2 regions of the Stenotrophomonas sp. genome follow, and region 1 is predicted to be linked to the other one. Evidence: riboswitches for the same ligand, from Rfam matches in the RefSeq annotation. Region 1 holds a riboswitch; the other holds the start of a gene.

Region 1 (3,414 bases):
AACTCCTCCGACTTCTCCTTCATGCCGGCCTCGGCGTAGTCACGCACATCCTGGGTGATCTTCATCGAACAGAAATGCGGGCCGCACATCGAGCAGAAGTGCGACAGCTTGTGCGCATCCTTCGGCAGCGTTTCGTCATGGAACTCCCTGGCCTTCTCCGGATCCAGGCCAAGGTGAAACTGGTCTTCCCAGCGGAACTCGAAGCGCGCCTTGCTCAGTGCGTTGTCGCGTACCTGCGCGCCCGGGTGGCCCTTGGCCAGGTCGGCCGCATGCGCGGCGATGCGGTAGGCCATGATGCCATCACGCACGTCCTGGCGATTGGGCAAGCCGAGGTGTTCCTTCGGCGTCACGTAGCAGAGCATCGCCGTGCCGAACCAACCGATCATCGCCGCACCGATCGCGCTGGTGATGTGGTCGTAGCCCGGCGCGATGTCGGTGGTCAGCGGCCCCAGCGTGTAGAACGGCGCTTCGCCGCATTCGCGCAGCTGCTTGTCCATGTTCTCCTTGATCAGCTGCATCGGCACGTGGCCGGGGCCTTCGATCATGGTCTGCACATCATGCTTCCAGGCGATCTTGGTCAGCTCACCCAGCGTCTCCAGCTCACCGAACTGCGCCGCGTCGTTGGCATCGGCGATGCAGCCCGGGCGCAGGCCGTCACCCAGCGAGAAGGTCACGTCATAGGCCTTCATGATCTCGCAGATGTCTTCGAAGTGCGTGTAGAGGAAATTCTCCCTGTGGTGCGCCAGGCACCACTTGGCCATGATCGAACCACCACGGCTGACGATGCCGGTGACCCGCTTGGCGGTGAGCGGCACGTAGCGCAGCAGCACGCCGGCGTGGATGGTGAAGTAATCCACGCCCTGCTCGGCCTGCTCGATCAGCGTGTCGCGGAAGATCTCCCAGGTAAGCGCTTCGGCGCGGCCGTCGACCTTCTCCAGCGCCTGGTAGATCGGCACGGTACCGATCGCCACCGGCGAGTTGCGGATGATCCACTCGCGGGTTTCGTGGATGTGCTTGCCGGTGGACAGGTCCATCACGGTGTCACCACCCCAGCGGATCGCCCACACCAGTTTCTCCACCTCTTCGGCAATGCCCGAGAACACCGCGCTGTTGCCGATGTTGGCGTTGATCTTGGTCAGGAAGTTGCGGCCGATGATCATCGGCTCGCTTTCCGGGTGGTTGATGTTGTTGGGCAGCACCGCACGGCCACGGGCGATTTCATCGCGCACGAACTCCGGCGTGATGATCTTCTGGATCGAGGCGCCGAACGCCTCGCCCGGGTGCTGCTGCAGCAGGCCGGCATCGCGGATCGCGTCCAGCCGCTGGTTTTCGCGGATGGCGACGAATTCCATTTCCGGCGTGATGATGCCGCGGCGCGCATAGTGCATCTGGGTGACGTTCGCGCCTGCACGTGCACGGCGCGGCAGGCTGCGTGTGGGGAAGCGCACAGCATCGAGCTTCGGGTCGTGCTCGCGATCGCGGCCGAACGACGAACTCAGGCCGTCGAGCTGTTCGGTATCGCCGCGCTCCTCCACCCAGCCACGACGCAGCGCCGGCAGGCCCGCGGACAGATCGATACGCGCGTCCGGATCGGTGTACGGGCCCGACGTATCGTAGACCGTGACCGGTGCATTCTCTTCGCCGCCGAACAGCGTCGGCGTGCGGGTCAACGCGATTTCGCGCATCGGCACCTGCAGATCCGGACGCGAACCGGGTACGTGGATCTTGCGCGAGCCGGGAATGGGCCGGGTCACGGATTCGGAGAGTTGCTGGGCCTGTTGCTGCAGGGCGGAGAGCTGTGCGTTCATCGGGCATCGTCCAGGAAGGTCAGGGACGAAGCGGCGGCGCACTGCGACCGCGCACGGACGGTCCTTGGGCGGTGTCCGGGCACGGCTGCACTGCAAAGCTTCCCTACGCCGGTATGAGCCGGATCAGGTTCCAAGGGACTGTCTCAACCGTGGCCACATGGCCGCGGTACCCCCGCTTCTTGCTGTGCATTAGAGCATAGAGCGCCCGCTCCGGGAGTTGCCCCCGCGGTCAGATCCGCTTTCCTGTGGAAAGCGGATCTGATCCGGATCGTTGTTCGTTAACAGAACCATGACGTCGCGTTCAGTAACGTGCACGTCCGTCGCCCTCCAGCGACCGATGCGTCCTTCGCCGCCGACGCGGCCCCTGCCCGGTTCGCGCTGCATGCCGCCGGTCCTTCGCTGCAAGCTCTGCTCGCTCCCCTCAATCCCTTGATCGGAGAAGCTCCTTCATGGTGTTTCGCGTTTCCATCGCACTGGTTCTGCTGCTGGTGCTGCTTGCCGGTATTGCACCAGGCCCCTTCAATGCCGTGGTGCAGTCGATGCTGGCAGAAGTCATCCGCAGCGTCGGCTGGCTGTACCTGCTGGTGGTATTCCTGGCACTGGTGTTCCTGATGTACCTGGCTTTCGGTCGCTTCGGCAACCTGCGCATCGGTGGCGAGGACGCCGAGCCCGAGTTCTCGCGAGCCAGCTGGATGTCGATGCTGTTCGCCGCCGGCATGGGCATCGGCCTGGTGTTCTGGGGCGCCGCCGAGCCCATTTCGCACTTCAGCAAGCCACCGGAAGGGCTTGCTCCGCAGAGCCTGGATGCGGCGCGCGCCTCGATGCGCTATGCATTCTTCCACTGGGGCCTGCACCCGTGGGCCATCTATGCGCTGATCGGGCTGGCAATGGCCTGGTTCCAGTTCAACCGCAACGGCCGCGGCCTGGTCAGCGACATGCTGCAGCCGATCATCGGCCGCCACCATCGCGGCTGGATCGGTAGGGTGGTCAACATCGCTGCAGTGGTCGCCACCGCGATCGGTGTCGCGACTACGCTGGGCTTCGGCACCATCCAGATCGCCGCGGGCGTGGAACGCGTGTTCGGCCTGGAAGCTACGGTCCCGGTGCAGATGACCATCATCGCCATCGCCTTCGTGCTGTATATGGCGTCCACCGCCAGTGGCGTGGAGCGAGGTGTGAAGTGGCTGTCCAATTTCAACCTGGCGTTGGCTGCCCTGCTGGCCGCCATCCTGCTGGTGCTGGGGCCGACCGGATTCATCTTCGATACGTTCACCACCACGCTGGGCTCCTACCTCAACCAACTGGTGACGATGAGCCTGCGCATGTCACCGTTCTCCGGCAGCACATGGGTGGCCGACTGGACGATTTTCTACTGGGCCTGGTGGATTTCCTGGGCTCCGTTCGTGGGGTCGTTCATCGCACGCATCTCGCGTGGCCGCAGCGTGCGCGAGTTCGTGATCGGCGTAGTGCTGGCACCAACCCTGCTGGGCTTCTTCTGGTTCGCCGTTTTCGGTGGAACGGCCTTGTGGGCACAGATCTTCGGCCATGCCGACCTGGTGCAGGCGCTGGGCAATGGCTACGAGACGGTGTTGTTCACGTTGTTCGA
Region 2 (3,414 bases), on a different contig from region 1:
CGATGACCCGCCCGTTTGCGTTGGCCACGCGCATGGCGTTGAATGCGCAGCCTTGGATGTGACTTTCCCGATCGGACTGTGGCATGACGTCTTCCTCCCACCGCGTGCAGGGCCTCAACAACGACGAGGTCGCTGCCGACTGGCCACCGATCAGCGCGGCGGACATCGCGTGGCTGAGTACGCGTTACCCGCAGCTGGGCGGGCACAGCCAACCGCGCTGGCACAGCCCGCGGCCGCTGTCTGCCGCCGCCATCGTCGACGACACGCGCGGCGCGGTGTTCATCAAGCGCCACCACCACAGCGTGCGCAGCGCGGCCTGTCTGGAAGAAGAACACCACTTCATCGCCCATCTCGCCGCCGCCGGCGTGCCAGTGGTGCAGGTGCTGCCGGCCACCGATGGCCACACTGCGGTCGAACACGGCGAATGGACGTTTGAACTGCACGATGTCGGCGTGGGCGACGACCTGTATCGCGACGCGGTGTCGTGGTCGCTGTTGACCGATGTCGCGCAGGCCCGCGAGGCAGGGCGCACGCTCGCACAGCTGCACCGTGCCGCCGCCAGCTACCACGCGCCCCAGCGCAGCACCCATCTGCTGGTGGCGCGCGACGACCTGATCCGTGCCGACGATCCGATCGCCGCCATCAAGGCAGGACTGGATGAACGTCCCGGGCTGGCACGCTATCTCGCGCGCATTCCATGGGAAGCACAGCTGCAGCGCGACGTGCTGCCGTGGCACGCCGGCCTGGCCGAGCGCCTGCGCGCCGAGCCCCGGCTGTGGGCGCACAACGACTGGCATGTCTCCAACCTGCTGTGGCGCAACGGCGAGGTCAGCACCGTGCTGGATTTCGGCCTGGCGTCGCCCACCAGCGCGCTGTTCGACCTCGCCACCGCGATCGAGCGCAACGCAGTGGCGTGGCTGGAACTGGAGCGCGGCATGGAGGCAGTGCGCATCGATATCGCGCTGGCCCTGCTCGACGGCTACCGCGAGGTGCTGCCGTTGTCGGCGGCACGCGTGCACCTGCTGGCCGACCTGCTGCCAATGGTCCATTTCGACTTCGCACTGTCCGAAGTGGAGTACTTCGAAGGTGTCACCCGCTCAGCCGCGAATGCCGACGTGGCCTGGCAGCCCTTCATGCTGGGCCATCCGGCGTGGTTCCACAGCGCGCCGGGACGGGCACTGCTGCAGGCCCTGCACGCCGTCGCGTGATCCGGTTGACGCAGCGTTGGGGTCAGATCCCTTTCCGCAGGAAAGGGATCTGACCCCGGCTGGCGCTCGCAAATCCGTACCATTTGTAGTGAAATGGTCACCTGAAGCGGGGGTGCCTGGATCTGCCAGGCTGAGAGAGTCCCTTGGAACCTGATCCGGTTTGCACCGGCGTAGGGAGCTTTGAGCCGCAGCCACACCCCCATCATGGGCCGGTGCACCTGCGCGCCGTCGCTTCGTCTCCCTTGTTGTCCGAAGACGAACCGAATGAACCGCTGCCTGCGCCCCACCCTGCTCTCACTCGCCCTCTGCGCCGCGCTGCCGCTGCATGCCAGCGAGGCCGAGGCCACCACCGATGCGGCTGCCACTGGTGCCGAACGCTCGCCGACCGAACTGGCGGCGGTGCGCGTGGAGGCCGGCAAGCCGAAGGCCGATACTTCGCGCGTGAATGCCTTCGGCGGCGGTTCGTGGAAGGACACGCCGGCTTCGGTGAACGTGCTCGAGCGCGACTATCTCGAACGTCGCCAGGTACGTTCGCTGTCCGAGCTGGCCAGCAACGATGCCTCGCTGGGTGATGCGTATGCACCTGTGGGCTACTACCAGAACATCGCCATCCGCGGCTTCGCGCTGGACGCCGCCACCGGCTACCGCTTCAACGGGCTGTCCATCGCCGGCGAGCAACGCCTGGCGCTGGAGAACGTGCAGTCAGTCGAGATCCTCAAGGGTGAAGCCGGCCTGGCGGCAGGGGTGATGGCGCCGGGCGGGATCATCAACTACATCGGCAAGCGCCCGGCTGAAGTACGCACCGCCACGCTCGGCACCGATTCGGAAGGCTCACGCTACGTCGCCGTCGATGTCGGCCACTGGATCACCCCGCGTTTCGGCCTGCGCCTGAATGCCGCATGGGACTCCAGCAATTCCTACGTCGCGCACGCCGATGGCCGCCGCAACTTCTACTCGCTGGCCGCCGACTGGCTGATCGGCGAGCGCGGCAAGCTGGAAGTAGATGCCAACTACCAGACCAGCTCGCAGCGCTCGGTGTCCGGCTACCAGCTGCTGGGCGCGCGTGACCTGCCGCGCGGTGTCGACCGCGAGCACCTGCTCGGCTACCAGCCGTGGCAGCGCCCGGTGGATATCGCCAGCACCAACATCACCGCGCTGCATACCTACGACTTCAACGATGCCTGGCAGTCGCGCGTCTCGGTCGGCCACAGCCGCTCGGTGATCGATGACAACGTCGCCTTCGCCTACGGTTGCTACTACGCCGTGCAGTGCGCCGATGGCAGCGTGCCAGGCAACTACTTCGCACCCAACGGCGACTACGATGTCTACGACTACCGCAGCCCGGACGACACCCGCCGCAACCAGCAGGCCCGTGCCGAGCTGCGTGGCCGCTTCGAGACCGGCAGCGTCGGCCATCAGCTGACCCTCGGTGCCGACTACTTCCGCCGCACCGTGGACAAGCGCCCGAGCGTCAACGAGTACGTCGGCACCAGCAACATCCACGACCCGCAGGTGCCCGTGTTCGAGCCGTCGCCGAAGATGCCCGGCCCCTCCGCACGACGCCTGGACAGCCGCCAGACCGCGTTCTTCGCGCTGGACCGGATGAGCTTTGGCGATGACTGGCAGTGGTTGGCCGGTGGCCGCTTCGTGCGCTTGGACGAGCGTGCCTACGACAAGCGTGGCGTTCCGCAGCGGCACAGCCGCCTGTCGCGGTTCCTACCGCAGACCGCGGTGGTGTGGAAGGCCACCGATCAGCTCAACGCCTATGCCAGCTACGTGCGCGGCATTTCGCTGGGCCAGGAAGCGCCGTTCTGGACCAGCAATGCCGACACTTTCCTGCCGTCGGTGCAGTCGCGGCAGCTGGAAGCAGGCGTGAAGTACGTGCCGGTCGAGGCGCTGACGCTGGGTGCAGCGGTGTTCCGCATCTCGCAGCCCTACCAGTACGCCAGGCCCGACAGCAGCGACGTCGGCTACACCTTCGTCGAGGATGGCACGCAGACCCACACCGGCCTGGAGCTGACCGCCAACGGCCAGCTGACGGACGCACTGCAGATCGTGGCCAGCGCCAGCGTGCTGCAGGCGCGCGCGCGCGACACCGGCACGCCGGCCTATGAAGGCCATCAGCTGGTGAACGTGCCGAAGGTACGCGCCAGCGTGCACGTGGCCTACGCGCTGCCGTTCGTGCAGGGCCTGGACGTGACCGGTG

The links. Region 1 has a riboswitch for thiamine pyrophosphate ahead of thiC (phosphomethylpyrimidine synthase ThiC). Riboswitches for the same ligand answer to the same signal wherever they lie in the genome.
Region 2: it holds a riboswitch for thiamine pyrophosphate, as region 1 does, so the genes downstream of both, AC5JLE_RS17940 (TonB-dependent receptor) here and thiC (phosphomethylpyrimidine synthase ThiC) in region 1, are expected to answer to the same signal.

Annotation. Positions count from the first base shown of each region.
Region 1 covers NZ_JCACKF010000032.1:47,922-51,335, forward strand. The annotation lists gene thiC (phosphomethylpyrimidine synthase ThiC) at 1-1,808, opposite strand, end outside; TPP riboswitch at 1,891-1,992, opposite strand; gene AC5JLE_RS12610 (BCCT family transporter) at 2,258-3,414, shown strand, end outside.
Region 2 covers NZ_JCACKF010000045.1:70,830-74,243, forward strand. The annotation lists gene AC5JLE_RS17935 (phosphotransferase enzyme family protein) at 84-1,208, shown strand; TPP riboswitch at 1,307-1,402, shown strand; gene AC5JLE_RS17940 (TonB-dependent receptor) at 1,473-3,414, shown strand, end outside.